DNA from 4 places in the Pseudobacteroides sp. genome. Region 1 is predicted to be linked to each of the others. Evidence: riboswitches for the same ligand, from Rfam matches in the RefSeq annotation. Region 1 holds a riboswitch; each other region holds the start of a gene.
The links. A riboswitch is a leader RNA that binds a small molecule or an ion and turns the genes downstream of it on or off. The one in region 1 is predicted to bind cyclic di-AMP.
Positions count from the first base shown of each region.

Region 1 (5,702 bases):
TATATTTACACAATCATTACGGACCCAGTGAAACCCATGTTGTAACCAGTCTAACAATAAATCCGAATAAGGAAATTGCTGATAGGCCGACCATTGGAAAACCTATACCGAATAGACGGGTATACATATTGGATAAAGACAGGAAACTTCTGCCCACAGGTATTCCGGGGGAATTGTGTATAGAAATAATTGATTCGGTTTGCGGGTATATTAATGAGCCAGATCTTACAGCTAAAAAATTTATAGACAATCATTTTAAGCATGGAACCAAGCTTTATTTAAGTGGAGACCTGGCAAGATGGCTTCCGGATGGCTCCATAGAGTTTTTGGGAAGGTTGGATCAACAGATAAAAATAAGAGGATACAGGATAGAACCGTCAGTTGTTGAAGGCTTATTGATGAATCACAGTGATATCAAAAATGCACTTGCTATTTGTCATGGAGATGAAATAAATAAGTACTTATGTGCTTACATAGCATCTGATGCTGACATAGTTATTTCTGATTTGAAAGATTATCTCAAAAGACTTCTCCCTCACTATATGATACCTTCTTGCTTTATGATTCTGGAGTCTTTCCCAATAAACCGTAACGGAAAGATAGACAGAAAGGCATTGCCATGCCCCAGTTTTACAGAAAATTTGGAAGAAAATTTGGAAGATAGGTTTATTGAGAAGGGCGCTTTTGGAAAGTTAACTGAAATATGGAAGCGTATTCTTGACGTTGCAAAAGTTAGGGAAAGTGATGATTTCTTTGAGCTTGGAGGACATTCACTAAAAGTATTAAAGGTTGTGGTTGAAATTAACAAAGCCTTCAATGTGAAGGTAACTGCACATCAGCTTTTTATGGCAAGGACTATAAAAGACCAGGTAGATCTCATTGGAAGATGTGAAAATATCGACTACATTCCAATAAAAAATATTGAAACAAGAGATTTTTATCCCACATCATCCGCTCAAAAAAGAATTTATGCGATTCAAAATATGAATAGGACTAACACAGCTTATAATATGCCTTTTGCATATTATATAAAAGGACAGGTTTGCATCCAAAGTCTCAAGACCGCTTTTAATAAACTAGTGAAAAAGCACGAGATACTAAGAACTGATTTTCACATTGTGGATGGACAAGTTGTACAAAGGGTTAGGGATGAGAATGAAGTAAAAATCGAGTTTAGAGAAATGGATTTAAAGAATTATGATATAGAAATAATCATGGAAAGCTTTGTTAGGCCATTTGTGATGAATCAGGCTCCTTTGTTCCGGGTTGAAATCGCAGGTATTGGCAGCTGTGAGTATTTACTCCTATTTGATGCACACCACATAATTATGGACGGGACCTCTCTAGAAATATTCTGGCAAGATCTTTCCAGAGCATATGCTGGTGAAGATATAGGCAGCCTCAAGGTTCAATATAAGGATTTTGCTTCATGGCAGATTAATGAGTTGGTATATGGAAAACTTAAAGATCAGAACAAATATTGGTTGGAGCAATTTGCACAGGAAGTTCATCCTCATGTACTGCCGTGTGATTATGAAAGGTCTGAAATCAGAAGCTATGAAGGAGAAATTTATTCATTTAGATTTGATGAACAATTAACCCAAAGGATTCAAACATTTGCTGAAACTCATAACGTATCTGTAAACATGGTGTTGTTTGCAATATATAGCATATTGCTGGCTAAGTACTCGGGTCAGGAGGACATAATTGTGGGTACTCCCGTTTATGGCCGTAGTCATGGGGATATTACAAATTTAATAGGCATGTTCGCAAATACCATTGCCATAAGGTGCTATCCAGCTTGGGAAAAGCGGTTTGAGGGCTATTTGAAGGAAATAAAGAATACCATTCTAAAAGGGATGGAAAACCAGGATTATCCATTTGAATATCTGGTGGAAGGAGCTAATTATAACAGTTCGTTAGGATATAATCCATTATTTGATACTATTTTTGCCATGCAGAAATTTGAGATTGAAAGCTTCAAATTTTGCGGTCTGGAAATAACTAAGGTTAAAACCCGTCATAAGAAATCCAAGTTTGATTTAAGCTGGTTTGCTGTACTAAATGGCAATTGTATCGATTTTGATATTGAATACAGTACAGAGGTATTTAAAATAGATTCCATAAAAAGGGCTGCAATTGAATATGAGCAAATTGTGAGGGGGCTTATTGAGAAGCCGCAAACACTTATTGGAAATATTATAGAAACAGGTGAGGTTAGAGAGGCAAGAACAGCAGAAACAATAGTGTATAAGGCAAAAAAGGAAAGTTCAGTTTCAAAAAGATATGAGACTAGAAATTATGGACTAAAATACTTGCCAACCAATATTGTTGAAAAAAAGCTGATAAATATATGGAAGGAAGTACTTGATATACCTAAGGTTGGAATTGGCGATAACTTTTTTGAGCTTGGAGGCCATTCACTCAAAGCCATAATGCTTATGCACAGGGTAAAAAAAGAGTTTTCTAGAGATATCCCTGTCCACGCATTATTTCAGTATTCTACAATAAAAAGCATGGCGGAGCTTATTGCCGATGATAGAAATAAAGACTGGGACCATGTTGTTGGCATTAGAAAAAATGACAGCTGTAAAAAGGTTTTTTGCATACATCCTGCACCCGGGACGGTTATATGCTATTACGATCTTGCACGATACATTGGTGGCGATTGGAGCGTTTATGCTCTTCAGTCGAAGGGGCTGGAAAAGGATCAGAAACCTCATAAAAATGTTCAAGAGATGGCACAAGCCTATATCAAGGAAATAAAAGGAGTCCAGCAAAATGGACCGTATGCCCTTATTGGGTGGAGTGTTGGAGGACAGATAGCTTACGAGATTGCAAGGCAATTGATATGTATGGGAGACGATGTAGAGATTCTGGCATTACTGGATACCGATCCGGTATTTATAAGGAGGAGCAGACTTTTAAGCTTTGTATCCTTATTTAAATATTCTGCAGCTGCAATGATCACACATAGAAAAATTGTCTGTAAAAATTTAAATATATCTTCCTTTGGTTTAACAGCACTTTATCGAAGATTGAGAATGTGGCTCTCATTGACACTTGCTGTAATAAAATACAGGCCTGAGTCACTTGACATCAGCGGCAAAGCTGTCCTGTTTCAGACTGAGGAAGGAAGAAAAATTGAAGAGAAACTAAAGGACAAATCAAGGAGTATAGGGAGCTTTATTGATGGCTTGAAAATTGTACCGATAAAAGGGGGGCATCTTGCAATGTTAAGTGAGCCAAATGTTAGACTTTTAGGTGATGAGTTAAATAAATACCTGAATAAGGTTGATAATTGAATTAAGCTAATGTATGATTAAAGAATTACTTACGCTTTTGATCGTGCCTAAAGTGAATATTATATATCAAATATTATGTAAAAAGGTAAGGAGAATGAGACATGATATAAGCTTGCATACTCCTTACCGTATATTTTAATTAAGCTAAAATTCTTTTTGCACCAATATAACGCGGAGCAAAGTAACTGTTGCTGAGATCCGTTATAGAGATTCCCATACTTGAGCTCGCGTGAATGAATTTATTATTACCCAGGTAAATACCTACATGTGAAGGTCCTGGTTTATAGGTTGAAAAGAATACAAGATCACCTTGCTGTAAATTTGCTTTATTCACCCATGTACCCTCGGTGTACTGTACAGCAGTTGTTCTCGATAGTGCTATATTGTTTTTTTGCATTACATATTGGGTAAATCCCGAGCAGTCAAATCCTGACGGAGATGATCCGCCCCATAAATATGGGACACCAATATAGGTTTTTGCTGTTTGTGATATCCTGTCAACCTTAATTTCTCGTGCTGTTTTACGGCCCACAACACCATCCTGGGATAGGTAGTTATCCTTTTGAAACTTTATAACCGTTTGCTCTGTATAACTTCCAAAATACCCGTTTGGTTCTCCTATAAAGTATCCCAGGCTTTTCAAATCCTTTTGTAGATTTGTAACTTCAGTACCACTTTTTCCTTCATAAAGCAAAATACCGTCAGTATAATAATCGGCATGTGCCGTACTTATAGAAAAAGCCAATATCATGGCTAAAAAAGCCAACATAATAAAAAACTTCTTTTTCACAATGATTTCCTCCTCTCAATGCCTACGAGGTTAGCTGTCGGGTGCGGGATGAGTGGTATCCCTACTGCTTTTATTAAAGTGTAATATTGGCAGATTAACCCCAAAAAAATGTATCCCCCGTTCCTTCACTTTATAAAGGATTAGGCAACTATCAGGTTCATGTCTCGAATATGGATTATAAGTGACATGCATGCTATATTCAACCTGTAATAAATGGGTTGGAAACAATGGATAAAAGTGCTATCCCATATGCAGGCAGCAAAAAACCCCATGCCCAAGCATCTTGAATACAGATATTAGGGCATGGGGGTATGCAATACTTAAGTCTAAATCTTTGTTCCGGTGTAAATCAAAACAGCATCTCTTAAAAATACCGCCAAACCAGGCTGTTCTTTGTCGTAATAGGCTGTAAATCTCTCATCATCGATATACATTTGAGCAACACCTGCATGTGCTTCTTTTGTATAGCTTCCCCATGCAAAGCTAAGCCATTGGCGGTGTAAATCTGCAGCCTTTTGTGCAAGTTCACCGGCTGGATCGCCTGTTGCAAATGCTGCCTTCAGTGTATCAATAATGTCTGTGCCTAACTTTTCAAATTCATCATACTGCTCCTTGGTCATATTTTTAAATATTTTATTTGACCTTTCAGCCTGCTCGTCTCCATATTTTTCTCTGACTTCTTTTCCGTATTTTTTCTCATTCTCTTCAATTAATTTCTGTTTAAAGCCTTCGAATTTTTCCTTGTCACTCATCATTATTCTCCCTTCTGATTCTGCTATTGTTTTGTCAACATTAGCAATCAACAAGTCTAATTGTTCCCGTTTTGCCAGAAGTTTTCTACGATGTTCTTGCAATGCTTCAGTGCTGTCAAATGACGGTGAAGTTAAAATATCTTTTATATCTTCCAGGCTTACACCCAGCTCTCTATAAAAAAGTATCTGCTGAAGCCTTGATACTTCCTGCTTTCCATAAATTCGATATCCTGAAGAATTGACCCTTGCCGGCTTAAGGATGCCTATTTCATCATAATAACGTAATGTCCTAGAGCTTATTCCCGCCATTTTCCCTAGCTTTTGTACTGTATATTCCATACAATCACCTCCTGACAATACTACTATACACCCTTACGCAGCGTCAATGTCAATATGGGTTTCCTCGAAGCAACATAAGCATGCAAAGGCTTTTTGTGATGAGAAGCCAACATAGGGAACATTATGAAATTCCATGCCAAAGACCATCAAGTGTTCCACCCGTTAAAATAAATCATTCTGCCAAACTTATTATCTATTCCAATTTTTCCAGTCTGACCACTTCCATGTGGCAAAAAGTATAAATGTAATTATTATTAACTCCATTAAAGACTCTCCTTTAGGGCTAAAGGGATATGTTTAATAGGTATAGGGTAAAACCCCTATCCCCTGTTAGCATAGCATATATAATTGTATATCCTTGGAAATGATGATAGAATTAAATAAAGTATTTTTATAAAGGTGATGTAAATGGCTTTAGTGCATGAGTTTGTTCTTTTAACTCAAGAAGAATGCCAAGAAGAGGTTATTCTTAATGATATAAGAGCTAATAAAGATGTTCTTGAAATACATGATGAT
Region 1 covers NZ_DATCTU010000020.1:29,276-34,977, forward strand. Annotated here, with positions in the region: gene VIO64_RS03800 (amino acid adenylation domain-containing protein) at 1-3,305, shown strand, start outside; gene VIO64_RS03805 (C40 family peptidase) at 3,445-4,095, opposite strand; cyclic di-AMP (ydaO/yuaA leader) riboswitch at 4,100-4,252, opposite strand; gene VIO64_RS03810 (MerR family transcriptional regulator) at 4,422-5,186, opposite strand; gene VIO64_RS03815 (hypothetical protein) at 5,595-5,702, shown strand, end outside.

Region 2 (5,702 bases), on a different contig from region 1:
TTCTTCAACACTTCTTATAAAGCATTCATCAGCTTTAAAAAAATCACGCTTTCTCCAGTGAATCATTGCTTCAAAGTTGTGCTGAATGCCGGTATACCCCAATTCAACAGCGTTATGCAATTCATCGAGGGCATCATCATACTGGTCAAGTGCGTATAAAACTCTTGCACGGTTAAAATGATAATTATAATTGTTTATATCCAGGGACAACAGGCTTTCTATGACGCGTAATGCCTGCTCCCAACGTTCAATGTCATTATAATGCTCGAATAAACTCCATAGTCTTTCCTGCTCCATATCAGAGCTATCGTTGATGTTTTGCATTGTTGATGATCCTTTCAATATATATCTGCTTTTATTTTAGCATAATATACCTGCTTCTATTTTAGCATAAAATATTTAAGGATAAAATAGAATAACGAGAAAGGATTTGACATCTTATACCTTTGGCAGACTAAAACCTGGATTGACCTCAAAAACTCTTCCTTTTAAATAATCCAGGCAGCTCTTATCTACAAAGTCAAAGAGTAGTTTATATGCCCAAAGGGCTTGGGATTTGATTCCCATGCTCCTGTTGAACTGATTGGTACCATATTTGCCGTCACCCACAATTGGGTGTCCTATATAAGCCAAATGAGCACGAATCTGGTGCGTGCGGCCTGTAACAAGTTCAACTTCGAGCTTTGTATAGCCGGGTTCATAGGAAAGTACCCTGTACTTTGTAATAATCTCAACTGCATTTTTTGATCTAACATCACTTACAAAGACGCGGCTCTTTCTAGCATCCTTTTCAAGGTATGCTTTCAAGGTTGCGGATTTCTTTTCTACACGGCCCTGAACAAGGCACTGATAATATTTTTTAATCTCTTTATTTTTTATTTTATCAAAGATTGTTTTAAGGCTTTCCTCATTTTTGGCAATAATAACAAGGCCGCCTGTATTCCTGTCGAGGCGGTGACAAAGGGATGGTGTAAATGAGTTTTTATTCTGGGGGGAATAGTCCCCCTTTAGCTCTAAGTATGATTTGATATTATCAATAAGTGTATTGTCTTTCTGATCGCTGTCAGGATGTACCGGGATACCCTGTTCTTTATTTACTATCAAAATATTATTGTCTTCATAAACAACGTTAAAACCTATGTTCATTGAAGTGTCCTTGGAAACAGGCTTTCCGTCTAGAATATTATCCGGTATGTAGATATCTATTTTATAACCCGGGTTAACCAGGTAATCTTCTTTTACCCTGACTCCGTTTACCCGTATATCTTTTTTTCTGAACGCCTTAAACATTGCACTTGCAGGCATGTTTGGAAACTCGTTTCTTATTACATATTCCAGTTTTTTATTTATGTATTTGCCGCTTACAGTGATCGAACGCATATTACTCCCTTGCCTGGTAATGACAAAATATTACCTATCTAGTATTAATAATTGTCCTTATTTTGTCCAGATACTTTTCCGATATCGATTCGGCTATCTGAGGTGTATCACCTTCGGAGTAAACTCTGCAAAGAGGCATATCCGCATCAGGCAAAACAAGAACCCATCCGCTTTCCATTATAAACTTAACCCCATCTAAAAGCTCTACTTTTTCATCGTTCTTTTCTGTTATTAGAGTTCTCATTACTTTGCCTTTTAATTCCCATGGACAGAAGATCTTCTTTTTACTGACATAAAAAGCAGGTATTTCCTCAATGACCTGAGCAAGATGGGTTTTATTCTTGCATAAATATTCTATAATTTTGACCAGCCCAGCCAATGCATCAAAATTGAGCAGGAACTGGTACATATTTTCTCTGGTTTTTAAAAGGTTGTGATTGAGCATTTGCTCCATAACGGCCTGAGGAGAGGTCTTGGTTCTTAAAACATTGCCATTGTATTTCTTTGCCATAGCCTCTATGATTGACGGGGCTGTAATGGGCACAACAACCTTTGAGTTTGCCATATTCTTAAACATTATAAGTGATGTAAGAGAAAGAAACAAGTCATCATTTATAACATTGCCTGTTTTATCAATAAGTGAAAGGGTTTCACCATTGCTGTCAATGAATGCAGCAAAGTCCGCATTTGTTTTTTCGATTTCCTCGATTATTCTTTTCTTAGCATTAAAGCTTGAAGAAAAGCTTACAACTTTGCAGCCGATGTCTTGAAGCATAGGGACCACAAGAGATATAACAAAATCGGAAGGGGAGATTATGCATATCTTCTGAGGAAAAGTCCTTATGGCATCAGTATTGACATCATTTAATATAGAGCGTACATAATAATTCTTAAAATCAGTAATATTATTCAGTCTGCTAATCTCTTCCCCGGAGCATCGTCTGAAGTCTTCCCTGAAAAAGGCGTTCTCAATTTTTCTTTCAGTAATTCTGCTTATGCTGGCTCCTTTGGAGTCCATAAAATCCACACGCAGCTTGTTTGGGTTGTCATTGCTGAGTTTTACATGTATTCCGCCTTCTACCGACAGAAAATTAATGGCATGGCGGGATATGGGAGTAAGGAGACTGCTCAGGTTGAATACCTCCACGCCAACGGACAAAATGCCGGCTGCAAAAGCATGCTTGAACATCCTGGCTGAATTGGATGTGGTAGAGCTTACAACAACCTTCGAACCCTTTTTATAAATGGAGCCGTACGCAGCACCTAGACGTGAAGCAAACTCCGGTGATATATCCACATTTATAATACCTGATAGACCGTTTTCACCAAAGATGGACTTATTGTGTTTAGAACCCCAGACCATGTTTCTGTCAACAATTGCAAGGGGGTCAATGGTTTTTTGAGGCCAAATCTTTATTCCGGGCTTTATTATAGCCCTCTCATTTACAATACATTTATCCCCGATAACAGCATTTTCAAATATTGAGACATAGTGCTTGAAGTTAACCTTGTTACAAATTATTGAGCCTCTTATTTGAGAACCGTACTCTATATAATTGCTATCCCAAATTACACTTCTTTTTATTGAGGTCTCACCCTCGATTACATTGTTGTCCCCTATAACGCACATATCTTCTATGGCGGCACTGTTGGAAATACGGCAATTGTTGCCTATTATACAGGGGCCGCTGATCATTGCATTAGGCTCAATAAGGGTACCCGATCCAACCCAAATGCCTTTTTTTATTTCGGTATAATCATTGAGAAGATTTATTTTGCCTTGAAAAATATCATAATGTGCCTGCAAATATGCATTAAGGTCACCTATGTCGCACCAGTAGTCATGAGTCACATAGCCATAAAGGGGGTCATGTTTTTTTAACATCATTGGAAATAAATCCTGGCTAAAATCAAACTTTTTGCCAAAAGGAAAATAATCTAAAACATCTGGCTCTAAAATATATGTACCTGTATTCACGGTATCGCTGAAAACTTCTCCCCAGCTTGGCTTTTCTAAAAAGCCCTCTATACGTCCTTCCTTATCAGCCAGTACTACACCATACTCAAGAGGTACGTCAACCTTTGTGAGGATAAGGGTGGCTTTGGATTTTTTTGAGTAATGAAAATTTATGGCGTTTTTGAGATTGATATTTGTAAGTGAGTCTCCACTTATAACAACAAAAGTTTCATCAAGAAAATCACCGGCGTTTTTAACACTTCCGGCGGTACCTAATGGAGTATCTTCGGTAAAGTAATGAAGATTAACTCCAAAGCTGGAGCCATTTCCAAAGTAATCCCTTATCTTTTGCGGCAAGTACATTAATGTAATACCTATTTCAGTAATGCCATGCAGTTTCAATAAGTTTATTATATGCTCCATTATTGGCTTGTTAGCAACATTGACCATGGGTTTTGGCAAGTCACAAGTAAGGGGACGCAGCCTTGAGCCTTCTCCTCCAGCCATAATTATTGCTTTCATTAGGATCACCCTTTCACCAGTGTAAAATATTATGCCCTAAAATAAGCAGACTTATAAGATGTACTATATATTAAGCTATCCGAAATTATTCATTTGTAGATATAATGCAATATGAAAGGAATTCGGTCATCGAAAATAATCATCAATTATGTATATTCAATATAAATAATAAAAATCCTTCATCACTCAGAAAAATAAATATTATTCATAAACAATAGTTCACTTTTTTGCCCACCAATTACACCTTTATTATGTAAACTGATAGTGCTAAAATTAAATAGCCTAATTCTTAAATCTTATATAAGAAACGGGGGACCTAATTTTTGGGGTAAATTACGTATTTGCGTAAAGGGTGTCTCTTCTACCTAACCCGTCAACTAACCTCGTAGGCAGTGAGTTTACAGAAAAAGTATTGTGTATTTCAAGCTTTATGTAAACTACAAGAGAGGGGTACAATTTATGATTAGCAAAAAGGTGTTGTTCAGTTCTATTGCGGCTATTGGACTGTCTGCAGGAATTTATGCAAATCCTGTAAATGTTCAAGCTGCATCATCAAATCTTCAAAAAGGTTCAAAGGGAACGGCAGTTACTACACTCCAGAACAATCTGAGGCAGGCCGGATATTTTAATTTAAAGAGCACTGGCTACTTTGGATCAGTGACTCAAAGTTCCGTATTAAAGCTCCAGAAAAAATATGGCTTAAAAGCCGATGGCATTGTAGGGCCAAAAACTTATAAAGCTATCAATGATGCTTTATCAAGGGACGGTGCTGCGATGACAAGCAGTAAACCAACAGAAAAAGTAGCAGCTAGTGCAACAAACAATTTAACAGTTATGAAAACATCCGATTTTACTTCAGACAGTGAGACAAAGCCTGCACCTAAAATTTCTTCAAGAGCTGAGTATGAAAGGGGAGGGTCCTTAATTCCATGGTTTGGTGGTGTGGAGGATATCTTTGCCCGTGAAACCGAAGCTGTTGTTTTTGATATTGATACAGGCTTAAGTTTTAAGGTGCTGAGAAGTTATGGTTATAATCACGCTGATTGTGAGCCTCTTACGAAAAAGGATACTGATATTCTCAAAAGTATTTATGGCGATCAGTGGAGCTGGAACAGAAGGGCAGTTATTGTAACTATAGACGGAATAAAGATACCTGCATCAATGGCCGGTATGCCACATGCCGGATTAGACAGTGAACCTGTAAATGCTAATGTTTCATATAGAAGCGGCGGATATGGTACAGGTTTAAATTTGGATATGGTTAAGAATAATGGTATGGATGGACATTTTGATATTCACTTTTATAACAGCAAGACCCATGGAAGCAATAAAGTTGATGCCAATCACCAGAAGATGGTCTCAAAAGCCTTTCAATGGCTCGAAGGGAATTTTTAGCAAAGGTTATTTGTTTGATTCTGAATATATTAATTAATATTGGATATGTTAAATGTAACGAACTTTTTAGTTATAAATTATTGGTTTTATTGCTAAATAGTTCGTTATATTTATATATATAAATATATGCAAAAGAACAGAAATACTTTATATAAAGTCGATTTTAAGAGTGGATAGGAGGAGATGGTAAATGAGAGATAGAAGGGGTAAACAGGTTAGAGAAACAGGAATGGGTCCTACCGTAGCACCCGGCATTAATGATGAACAGCTAGGAGAAAATGCTACAAAAGAGGATATAAAAAATGGAAATTCTACAAAAGTTATAAGGCTGTTTTGGGATGAAAATGACCCAAGAAGCAAATAATAATAACGTACTCGTTACTGTAGAAATAAAAATTGGTGAATAAGCAGCAAGGATTTAAGGAGAGGATAAAAGTGGATAACAATA
Region 2 covers NZ_DATCTU010000104.1:16,603-22,304, reverse strand. Annotated here, with positions in the region: gene VIO64_RS16525 (hypothetical protein) at 1-342, opposite strand, end outside; gene VIO64_RS16520 (RluA family pseudouridine synthase) at 439-1,380, opposite strand; gene VIO64_RS16515 (mannose-1-phosphate guanyltransferase) at 1,415-3,859, opposite strand; cyclic di-AMP (ydaO/yuaA leader) riboswitch at 4,129-4,268, shown strand; gene VIO64_RS16510 (peptidoglycan-binding domain-containing protein) at 4,319-5,254, shown strand; gene VIO64_RS16505 (hypothetical protein) at 5,445-5,618, shown strand; gene VIO64_RS16500 (hypothetical protein) at 5,690-5,702, shown strand, end outside.
Region 2: linked by a shared signal. The riboswitch ahead of VIO64_RS16510 (peptidoglycan-binding domain-containing protein) and the one ahead of VIO64_RS03805 (C40 family peptidase) in region 1 are both predicted to bind cyclic di-AMP.

Region 3 (5,702 bases), on a different contig from region 1:
GCATTATTTCAGGTACAGGATTTGCCATAGCAAAGATAATAGGATCCTTCGCCATTGTCTTAACCATTTCTTTTGTAAGCATGCCTGCTGCAGATACTCCTATAAACACATCAGCACCTACGATAACATCCTTCAACAGACCCTTCTTTTTATGGAGATTTGAAATCTTAGCCATTTCCTCTTTTTCTGTGTTAAGATTTTCTCTTCCTTCATAGATGGCACCCTTAGTATCACAGAGAATAACCTTTTCAAGACCCATAGCCATAAGAAGCTTTGTAATAGCAATGCCGGCAGCTCCGGAACCATTAACTATAACTTCTAAGTCCTTCATTTTCTTTCCAGTTAACTTTAATGCATTTATCATTGCTGCCAATGTAACAATAGCAGTACCATGCTGGTCATCATGGAAAATCGGAATATCACATTCCTCTTTAAGTCTTCTTTCAATTTCAAAGCATCTTGGTGCAGAAATATCTTCCAAGTTAACTCCACCAAAGCTTCCAGCAAGTAGCTTTACTGTATTTACAATTTCATCAACGCTCTTTGAACGTATGCAGAGCGGGAATGCGTCAACATCTCCAAATGTTTTAAATAGTACACATTTACCTTCCATAACAGGCATTCCAGCTTCAGGTCCTATGTCACCCAATCCCAAAACTGCAGTACCGTCAGTTATAACAGCAACAAGATTTCCTCTTCTTGTATACTGGTATGAAAGGTCTACATCCTTTTCAATCGCCAAACATGGCTCAGCAACACCAGGAGTATATGCAAGTGAAAGATCCTCTTTGTTTTTTACAGGTACAGTACTGATTACTTCTATCTTTCCCTTCCATTCTCCATGAAGTCTTAACGACTCTTTTCTGTAATCCATTTAATTCCACCCCTTACGAATATGTTAATATTATTTTTTTAAGGATATTGCTTTGACTATAAGATTATAGCACACTTTAAATACCCGTTAAATATCTTTTACTTCATTCAACACAATCTTTAATTGTTCAGCTGAGTGTTTTAGTGCTGCAAGTTCATCATCTGCTAATTTTAAATCAACGATACTCTTAACTCCATTTGAGTTTACTATTGACGGAAGACTGAGTGCAACTTCTTCAATACCATAATTGCCATTGATAACTGTGCTAACTGTTCTTATTGTGTTTTGATCCTTAAGTAAAGATTCAAGAATCGTGTTGATTGAAACAGCAATAGCATAGTATGTAGCACCCTTCCTCTTGATAATTTCAGCTCCAGCAGTTTTAACATCTACCATAATAGCTTCCTTATCTGCTTCACTTATACCATAAGCCGGATCAGCAAAATACTCGTTAATGTTCTTTCCTGCGATATGAGTTGCACTCCAAAGAGGCAGCTGAGAATCGCCGTGTTCACCAATAATATATCCGTGAACATTTCTTACGTCCACATCAAATTTCTCACTGAGCAAATATCTGAACCTTGAGCTGTCAAGTACTGTTCCTGTTCCCAATACTCTTCCTGCAGGCAAGCCTGACCACTTTTGTATCTTGTATGTCAGAACGTCTACGGGGTTTGCTACTACAAGGATTACTCCACGAGTATAATACTTCATGATATTGCTTGTGATTTCCTTTGCGATTGCTACATTTTTCTTCGCAAGGTCAATACGTGTTTCACCTGGCTTACGATTTGCTCCTGCTGTAATAACTATCACATCACAATCCGCAACGTCGGAATAATCTCCGTCATAAACCTTCATCTGTCCTAAAAATGAAAGCCCATGATTAATATCCATCGCTTCACCTGCAGCTTTTTCTTTAGCTACGTCAATTAAAACCAATTCGCTAACCATTTGATTAAGTGATAATGCGAATGCTGCTGATGCACCTACAAAGCCGGCACCAATAATTGCTACTTTTGATCTGTTCTTTCCCATTTTAAATCCTACCTTTATATTTATTTCACTTTAATTTTATTCATTATAACAACATATTTAGTAAACTACAATAATTCTACAAAAATTTTTTCTGTTAAAATGAAAGTTATTTTTTTTATGGTTTTATTTTTGCTTTTTCGGGCCAATATAATAATAGCAATTTATATATCAAATGATATTTATGTTGACATATATATATAAATTTGATATACTGGTATATACAGGAGGGTATTATGCATGGAAGCTAATCTAGTAACAAAAGAAGAGTTTATCGCAAAGGTTGAAGAGTTAATAGCAAATGGTGATGGCCCCTTTAGTATAGCAGTAGCTGACGTTGATAACTTCGAAAATATAAATAAAATATATGGCTACCCTATTGGTGATGAGGTAATTAAAAAACTCCTGTCAGTATTTAGACAAAATTTATCCGGCATTGATCTGATTACCCGTCATGGCGATGAACTCAACATACTCCTTGTAAAAAAAGGTTCTGAAAGAAGCTTTATGGAGATGGAAGAAATAAGACGATATCTTTCGGACAATACATTTAATCTAAGTTATAAAGACAAGACAGAAAATGTTTATATAACTGTTAGCTGCGGGATAGCAAGCTATCCAAGAGATTCAAAAAATCCAATAGAGTTGTTCAGGGTGGCTGACAGTGCCATGTTCAGGGCAAAAAAGCTAGGTAAGAACAAGGTTTGCTTGTCCGAAGTAGAAAGCATGGTATTAAAATCCAGTTATTTTACGAAGACACAGGTTGACAGACTTGCCGAACTATCCAAAGAGACAGAAAAAACTGAAGCTTTCCTTCTTCGTGAAGCTTTGGATGATTTGTTTAAAAAACACAGCAAATAATAGTTATTGTTTACTCTCTCAAATGTAAGTTTAGTAACGTTTTAATAAGTTTGTTCGGTTGGATGGTTAAAGCCATTTTCAAGAGAATCAGGCTTCTGGGGTGGGAAGCTTATATTGGTATTAGTGCATATAAGTTTTCTACCCTTTTATATACTATTATGAAAGGCAACCAAAGTAACCAACACTTTACATTTGTGCTTTTCGTATATTTAAATTTAATATTTTTAGCTTCGCTGAGTCCAGAAATGGAGCGGGAGAACCAATTTATGGGGTGAGTCCGGCATGTTGTCCGGTAGGGTTAAGCTCTTTCGACCCGAATCCGTCAGCTAATCTCGTAAGCGTTGGAAGAGAAGGTGATTGATATGCTCTGATTATACCTTTTATTTGGTATACCCGTTATTGACGGCATACGCTATGGATACTTCTCCGTAGCGTTTTTTATTTTAATAATGATCTTACTCCTACAATTTAATCACGTTCAATTTTTAGTAAAAATAATGTATCGGAGGTAATTATTATGATTAGAGTTTGCATATCTGGACTTGGAAAAACAGGTAAGGAAATAGCTAAGGTTTTAATGGAGCAAGAAGATATAAAGCTTGTATCAGCAATTTGCAGCCCCAGTAGCGATAAAAGCGGCAAGGATTTGGGGGAAGTCATAGGCAGTGGCAGAACAGGAATTATTGTAGAAAGCTCAGACAATCTGGAACAAGTTATTTTCAGAACAAGGCCTGATGTGGTTGTAGACTTCTCGAGCCCTGAGGCAGCATTGAAAAACGCCAGGGTCTTTTCAAGAATGAAGGTAAATATCGTCATTGGTACAACAGGGTTTTCCAAGCTTGGCTTAAAAAAGCTTCTTGTACTTGCTACAAAACATAGAAATGCTATTGTATACGCACCAAATATCACCTTGGGAGTAAATGTTCTTATGCTTCTTACAAATTTGGCATCCAATATATTAAGCAACTATGATTTCCAAATTACAGAAATCCATCATAAGCATAAAAAGGATGCTCCATCAGGCACCGCGAAAAAGATAGCTGTTGAAATAGAAAAAGGCCTCTTGGCTTCAGGCAATTCAGTTGGAAACATTGATGTGCCAATCACAGCTGTAAGAGCCGGAGGAGTCGTAGGAAAGCATGAAGTTATGATCATCGGTGAAGATGACAAAATAGAAATTTCCCATGAGTCCTTCTCACGAAGAGCCTTTGCTCTTGGTGCTCTGCGTGCAGTCAGATTTGCAAAAGGTAAATCAGGCTACTTTGAAATGAGTGACGTCCTTAATCTAAAAAAAGTATTGGGAGATTATCTTGAAAGTGAAAACAACTCCTTTAAGGAACGCTATACAATATTCTTAAATAAAAAAATTATGGTGTGATTTTTTACCTAAATGACTATTGATTTTTATTTTACCTCATGTTATAGTTTCTATAAGCAAGTGTAGAGGTTGATAATATGACTAAGGGCCAGGCTCAAGCAAAAATAAGCGAAGCAGTAAGCAAGTTTGAAATTGAATTCATGGGCAGGGGTCCAAAGCAAATAAGAACTCTTATCATCCAAGACTTGATTATAGTAAGACTCAAGGGCTTTTTAAGCCAATCTGAACAAAAGTTGGCAGATAACAGCCAAGGAGTTGAATTACTTAAGAAAATAAGGGTAATGCTTTTTGAAAGTGCAAGAAACTATCTGGAGGTTCTTATAAAAGAAGTTGTGGATGTACACATTATAAGCACACATTCCGACGTCAGCACTAAAACCGGAGAAAAAATCATAGTAATAACTGTGGCAGAGAACCTTGAAGACAGATTTGACAAATAAAAAATTTTAAATTGGAAGACCATATAAAAGGTTTAAATAACCAGTTGTAGTGTAAGCCAGTATTTACCTTCTCTCTTTAGAGATGTAGATATTGGCTTTTATTATTTCAATAAAAGAGTGGGCAGACCACAGAATTCATACAAATGAAGTTTTGATAGGATGATGATAATGTCAATGAATAAACACAAAATACTGCAGCCGCCTTCAAGAATAGGAATTATAGGCGGGGGGCAGCTTGGAAGAATGATAACCGTTGAGGCCAAAAGGATGGGGTATCATGTGACAATACTTGACCCAACACCTTCCTCTCCTGCTGCACAGGTAGCGGATAAACAAATAACCGCTTCATTTTCGGACACAAGTGCCATTAAAAAACTTGCTGAAGATTGTGATGTTTTAACATATGAGTTTGAGCATATTAATGCTGATACACTAATTGATCTGGAGCTGGAGGGATATAATATTTATCCCTCCGGCAAGTCCCTAAAAATTATACAAGACAAATACATACAGAAAGCAATGCTAAAAGATGCTGGTATTCCAGTACCAGATTTTATTGCCATAAATAACTTCAATGATGTGTTAAATTGTATTGAAACACTTGGAATCCCATTTGTACTAAAAACCCGCTCAGGAGGTTATGACGGAAAAGGCAACAGCATAGTAAAGTCGATGAAGGAAATAGAAAAATCACTGGATGAATTCAAAGGTTTTAGTTTAATGGCAGAGAGATTTATTGAATTTGAGCGTGAGTTATCCATAATTGTTGCCCGTGATTTAAATAACAATTATGCTTTCTATCCAATAGTTGAGAATTTTCATGAAAGCAGTATACTTCGAATGACAAAAGCACCCGCATGCATAGATAATGTTTTAGCTAATAAGGTAAGGAATGTATCAAAAATGGTGCTGGAAAATGTTGATGATTACGGTGTATTTTGCATAGAAATGTTCCTCACCCCAAATAATAAGATATACATTAACGAGATAGCACCACGTCCTCATAATTCCGGTCATTACACTATTGAAGCATGTGTTACATCACAGTTTGAGCAATTGGTCAGAGTCATAACTGGAATGCCTTTAGGTTCTACAAAACAGAACTATCCTTGTG
Region 3 covers NZ_DATCTU010000062.1:23,784-29,485, forward strand. Annotated here, with positions in the region: gene VIO64_RS09675 (NAD(P)-dependent malic enzyme) at 1-874, opposite strand, end outside; gene VIO64_RS09680 (L-lactate dehydrogenase) at 962-1,912, opposite strand; gene VIO64_RS09685 (GGDEF domain-containing protein) at 2,150-2,770, shown strand; sodium ion sensor (DUF1646 type) at 2,827-2,880, shown strand; cyclic di-AMP (ydaO/yuaA leader) riboswitch at 2,992-3,127, shown strand; gene dapB (4-hydroxy-tetrahydrodipicolinate reductase) at 3,288-4,148, shown strand; gene VIO64_RS09695 (DUF2294 domain-containing protein) at 4,226-4,588, shown strand; gene VIO64_RS09700 (5-(carboxyamino)imidazole ribonucleotide synthase) at 4,757-5,702, shown strand, end outside.
Region 3: linked by a shared signal. The riboswitch ahead of dapB (4-hydroxy-tetrahydrodipicolinate reductase) and the one ahead of VIO64_RS03805 (C40 family peptidase) in region 1 are both predicted to bind cyclic di-AMP.

Region 4 (5,702 bases), on a different contig from region 1:
CGCATTGTTGTCCAATAATATTTTCTCTGCTTCCTTTTCAATATCACCAGTAAAAAGGACGTTTACACCTTTATAATTGAGTTTAAACACAAGGGCACCATTGTTTTCAGGGGATTTGGTCATTTTAACGCCGTCAATGGGACTTATAACTTTAATCCTGGTATCACTGTCCAAAACAATTTCATCTCCAGCCTTACACATTTTAGTAGATGTCTTTTGTGCCTCTGCAAGTTTCAAAAGGCCCACGTAAGGCTTTAAATCCATACCGTCAGCTATTATAAGGTTATCCACCCTTATATCCTTAAAGACCGTCAATAACCCCTGAAGGTGGTCATCATCACCGTGAGTTGAAATGACCATATCCAACCTTGCAACCCCATAGTCATATAAAAACGGGACCACCGCATAATCCCCCATATTATGCTTAAAATCTGTCTTTGAGGCAAATCCTCCTCCATCTACAAGTATGGTTTTGCCATCACTTGTGACTATTAGTTGGGAATCTCCCTCACCTACATCAATAAAAACAATTTTCAAATCCTTCGGAATAAAAGAAGTTACAGTGAATATCAAAGTAATTATCGATATAGATATGACATAATACCTTGGCTTTAGATTTATTTCATATGTAGGCTTAAGCCATAGGAAATATATAATGCACAAATAGTAGATTAGTAGCCCAAATATTGAAGGTGTTGTTATTTTTATCACCGCAAAAGGTATTTCGGATGATATCTTTGCTACATAGAGGATAAATGATAGAAATGTATTGCATACCAGTCCTAACAACTCTGCCGGAAAAGTGCTTATTTGCCCTATAATAACCATTATTATGCCAAGTATTGTTATGACCTCAACCAGAGGAACAACTACTAGATTTGAAATCAGCGATATAATGGAGATTTTATTGAAATACATAGTACTAATAGGAACTACACCCAATTGGGCTGCTAGGGTAGCCGCCATAACATCTGAAACAAAAGAAGGTAAGAACTTAAAATCCAGCTTACTCTTAATGTACTTATAAAACAGCACCAGTGAAAGTGTAGCTGCGAAGGAGAGCTGAAACCCTATGTCAAACAATGTGTATGGATTGTATAAAAGCAGAAGAATTAATGCAAATGATATGCTTGTATATATATCCGTTTCTCTTCTTAAAAGCTGGCCTATAAGAATTATTACAGCCATGATTACAGCCCTTGTAACTGATGGTGAAAACCCTGTTATGAAGAGAAACATGATAAGTATACCAATTATGGTGATATTAGATGCCTTTTGCGATAACCTCATCCTTTTGAAAACAAAAACAAGAGGAAAAACTATAAAGGCGATGTTCATACCTGAAACTGCAGTTAAGTGTGACAAACCGGCATCACTGAATGCATCCACCATTTCGTCACTCATATCTTCGGTAAATCCTATCAGCATACCGCAAAGGAGTGCAGCTTGTTCCTTGGGCAGGCATGGCTTTATTGTTCCTATTATCCGTTTTCTTAAATCCATCCCAACCTTAACAAAGGGGTTTACACTGGAGGAATCCATAAATTTAATACTATCACCCCTTGTATAAACCGTTGCTGAAACTCCTGATTTTAACAGGTGCCTTCTGTAGTCAAAACCTCCTGGAATCCTTTTACCGTCAGGAATGCTGATTTTCCCATTAACAGTCAAATCCATCCCATATTCCAAAATCGGTGTATCATCCTTATTTGGAACAGTAACAAGAAGCTTCCCCTTTATCTTAAAGCTTTTACCCTCTGATTTTATCTCATCAGTTCTGACCGTGTATACCGTCTTAGACTCTTTAATATCCGGCTCTGTGCATACAAATCCTAATACCTGCATATCTTTACCTGAAAATTCCTTGAATTTATCAAGAGTGATTTTATTTATTACTGTGAATTCGGCTGCACCTGCAAAGAAGAAAATCAATGCACCTATAAGAATAACAATATTTTTCTTGTTATGAAGATAAACAATCGAAAGAGCAGACATAACCAACATTGAAGTCATAATGAATAGAGGCAAATTGCCAAACTGAGCAACGTAAATACCCACAATAAGGAACAGTGAAAATAACAATAACGGTCTTTTCATACTGACAGTATTCCTCCTGTTCAATATTCACAAGATTGTAGTGTAGTATACACCATAATTTCTCAGACAGTAAAAAAAGCTCCTTGTTAAAGGAGCTCCATGATTTGGTGTTGTTATTTCAAAAACCTTCTTGCACTCATATAAGCATTGGAATAAAAACCTTCACCCAGATTGCTTATAACAACTTTACGAGCATTCGAACCTGATGAAGCATGAATAAACATGCCATCACCAATATAGATTCCTACGTGATTAATATAATTTCTTCCACCATTTGTATCAAAGAATACAAGATCACCAGGTCTTAAGTTCGCTCTGCTTACCTTGGTTCCCTGTTTAGCCTGGTCGGCCGCAACGCGTTCCAAGTTAATACCGAAATGATTGTTAACATATAAAACAAAGCCGGAACAATCAAACCCTTTTGGTGAACTTCCACCATAAACATATCTCACACCCAGAAACTTCTTTGCATATGCAATAAGCTGCTGGCGGGTATCGGACACAGAATCAGTAACTGCATCTTCCTTACCGTCATCATCTGATTGGGAGATATCTCTTTGTTGTTCTGTTGTACCCCTTGATGTAGTCTTTTTAGCTGAAGATGATTTTGTAGGGCTGACAGTACTGGAACCAGTTGATTTTACACTGACAAAATCTTTGAAAACCCAACCTATTTTCCCATCAGAAGTACGAACCTTATACCAGTTGTCTGAAGAACTTAATACACTAACACTTGTTCCTTTGCTGAATGTTTTAAGTACTAAAGCATCAGTAGTTGCCTTCTCTCTTAAGTTGACGTCATCTTCATTAATTGTTGCTGAGCTGGATGAAACTTGCTTTACAGTAACAAATTCACTGCTAACCCACCCAGTAATACCATTGTATGATACTTTGTACCATCCGTTGCTACTGCTGATAATTGTAACCTTCATCCCTTTTTCTAACTGTTCGAGAACCTCTGAAGAAGTACTTGGTGACTTTCTGATATTTAATATGTCACCTTTAACAACACCTGTTTGGTTACCTTCTGCACCGGCATATGCTGCTACTGCAAAAGACAACGCTAGAGACACACTTACACAAGTAAGTGCCCTTTTGAAACTAAACATATATTCCTCCTATTTATAGCTTCCGAAGTTAGCTGTCGGGTTCGGGTAATAGGATCACCCCTACTATCTATTGATAGATTAACCCCAAAAATATTGGTTCCTCCGTACTTCCCTATCCCAAGGGAAGATTCAGCTATTTATTAAGTTTTTACTTCAATGATATTATATACATCTTGACATAGTTTGTCAAATCAAACCTTGGTAAAATCTTATTGATATTTAAAGTATTTAAATTTTTTATAGTTTTTTTTGCATTATTACTACTTCACATTGTTTATCGGCAATTTTCACACAACTAAACATCTTTTTATAAAAATCAAACCCTAATGCCTCCCAAAACTGTCTGCCCTTAACGTTCTCTTCAGCAACCGCTAAATATGCTTCCGAGGCGTTTCCTTTAGCTTTAAGATAAGAAAGGCTTAGTCTCACAGATTCCCTCCCATATCCTTTTCTTTGGTGGTGAGGGTCTATGACAATTGTTCTTATCCAAACTTTATTTTTATGTGTAGACTCTAGTCTCCCTTTTAGTATTCCTATCATTTGATTACTGTCTTTTTTATAAATCCCTGTGAAAAATTCGCTATCCGATTCAACCGACTCCTTATATATTGAGGTCAACTCGTTTATTTCAACAGGTATATCTTTTCCTGTGGCATACTTAAAATGATCTACCCGGCTATACCATTTGAGAATTTTTTCAATATCATCATAAGATATATCCTTTAAATATACGTATTGGCTTTGTATATTCATCGAAAGCATAATACCTCCGGATAATTTTATTTATAAATTATTCGACATTTTTTTGCTAAAGTCCTTCTTTTGAACAAATTAAGCATCCCAGGTCTTTACCAACAATCCTATTAATTGAATAACTTCCATTTTGGAGTGTATATTTTAAATTAGACACATAAAAGCTTGCGAAATCTCGATTTTTCATAACTTTTCTTAAAATTTATTTTGCAACCTTTTACACACGCCTCTTCAACGGGATTAAATATAAAATAGTGTAATATTTGGAATCAATACAGTAAGAAATGCTTTATTCTTATATAACATTAAAGTTTAACCCTAAGCTATATGTTTCTTCCTATATTCCTTTTCAAATTCTATTGGTGACATATTACCTAATGCTGAATGTATTCTTTTGAAATTATAAAAGGTCTCAATATATTCAATAATTATTAGTTTGGCTTATTCACGAGTTTTGAACTTTCTTCCATGAATTATATCTTTTTTTAATGTTGCGAAAAAGCTTTCAGCACAAGCATTATCAAAGCAATTCCCCTTCCTGCTCATACTCTGCTTTATTTGTCTTTCTCTTAGTTTCTCTTGATATTCAAAAGCCGCATATTGGCTTCCACGATTTGAGTGGAATATCAAGCTGTTATCAGGCTTTTCACGTGTTATTGCCTGAGTGAGTGCTGAAATAGTTAACTCCTTAGTAATTCTTGAACCTAAAGACCAGCCGACTACTTTTTTACTAAATAAGTCTTCAATACTAGCAAGATAGAGCCATCCCTCATCGGTTGGTATATAGGTTATATCTCCAACCCATTTTTCATTTGGATTATTTGCACTAAAGTCTTGATTTAAAAGGTTAGGAGCAACTAGGTAGTTATGATTAGAATTTGTTGTTGCTTTGTATTTTCTCTTTAATCTGCTTACAATTCCATTTTCGTTCATCAACCTCTTAATCCTTCTTCTTGAACAAAGTATTCCTTCTTCAATTAACTGGAATTTTATTCTTTTCTGCCCATAGGTCTCATAAGATTCTTTATGTATCCTATTTATTATTATAATTAAATCTTTATCTTTCTTCGTTCTATTATTTTCAGGTCGTTTTTGCCATTCATAAAATGAGCTCCTTGAGACATTAAATATTTGGCACATCTTCAAAACGCAAAATCTGGAGCTGTTTTCCTTAATAAACTTATATTTTACTTCACGTCTCGACTGAAGATGGCCATGGCTTTTTTTAGTATTTCATTTTCTTCTTCTAGATCTTTTAGTCTTTTTTTCAATGTACGGAGTTCTTCATCTTCAGGTCGAAGATTACCCTTCCCTGGAAATGCATCTTCTCCATGCTGGTTATACTTTTTTATCCAATCTCTTATTGTTGTTTCAGTTACTCCAATACTTATTGCAACTTCTCTAATGGATTTTTGTTTTTCTGTAACCAACTTTATAATTTCCTTTTTATATTCAGTAGTGAAATTAGTGCTTGGTGCCATTTGTGGACACATCCTTTCTTTTGTCTATTATACAAGCTTTCTTTGTGTCCAGCAAATTGATTACACTCCAAAAAATCAAGATATTAGTTTATTAGTTTGAGATTTCCCCTTCTGAAGAATAAACTATAGTTGGCTTTTGATTTTTCCCAGTGATGCAATACACGGATTTTGATTCGTCGAAATAATACAAGGTCTGATCAAAAATCTGAAAATTAGTCACTCCTGATATTTCCATATCAACGTGTCCATCAAGCAATGAAAA
Region 4 covers NZ_DATCTU010000025.1:2,889-8,590, reverse strand. Annotated here, with positions in the region: gene VIO64_RS04015 (DNA internalization-related competence protein ComEC/Rec2) at 1-2,097, opposite strand, end outside; gene VIO64_RS04010 (SH3 domain-containing protein) at 2,211-3,206, opposite strand; cyclic di-AMP (ydaO/yuaA leader) riboswitch at 3,208-3,351, opposite strand; gene VIO64_RS04005 (GNAT family N-acetyltransferase) at 3,444-3,959, opposite strand; partial or broken gene VIO64_RS04000 (IS3 family transposase) at 4,278-5,440, opposite strand; gene VIO64_RS03995 (DUF5050 domain-containing protein) at 5,532-5,702, opposite strand, start outside.
Region 4: linked by a shared signal. The riboswitch ahead of VIO64_RS04010 (SH3 domain-containing protein) and the one ahead of VIO64_RS03805 (C40 family peptidase) in region 1 are both predicted to bind cyclic di-AMP.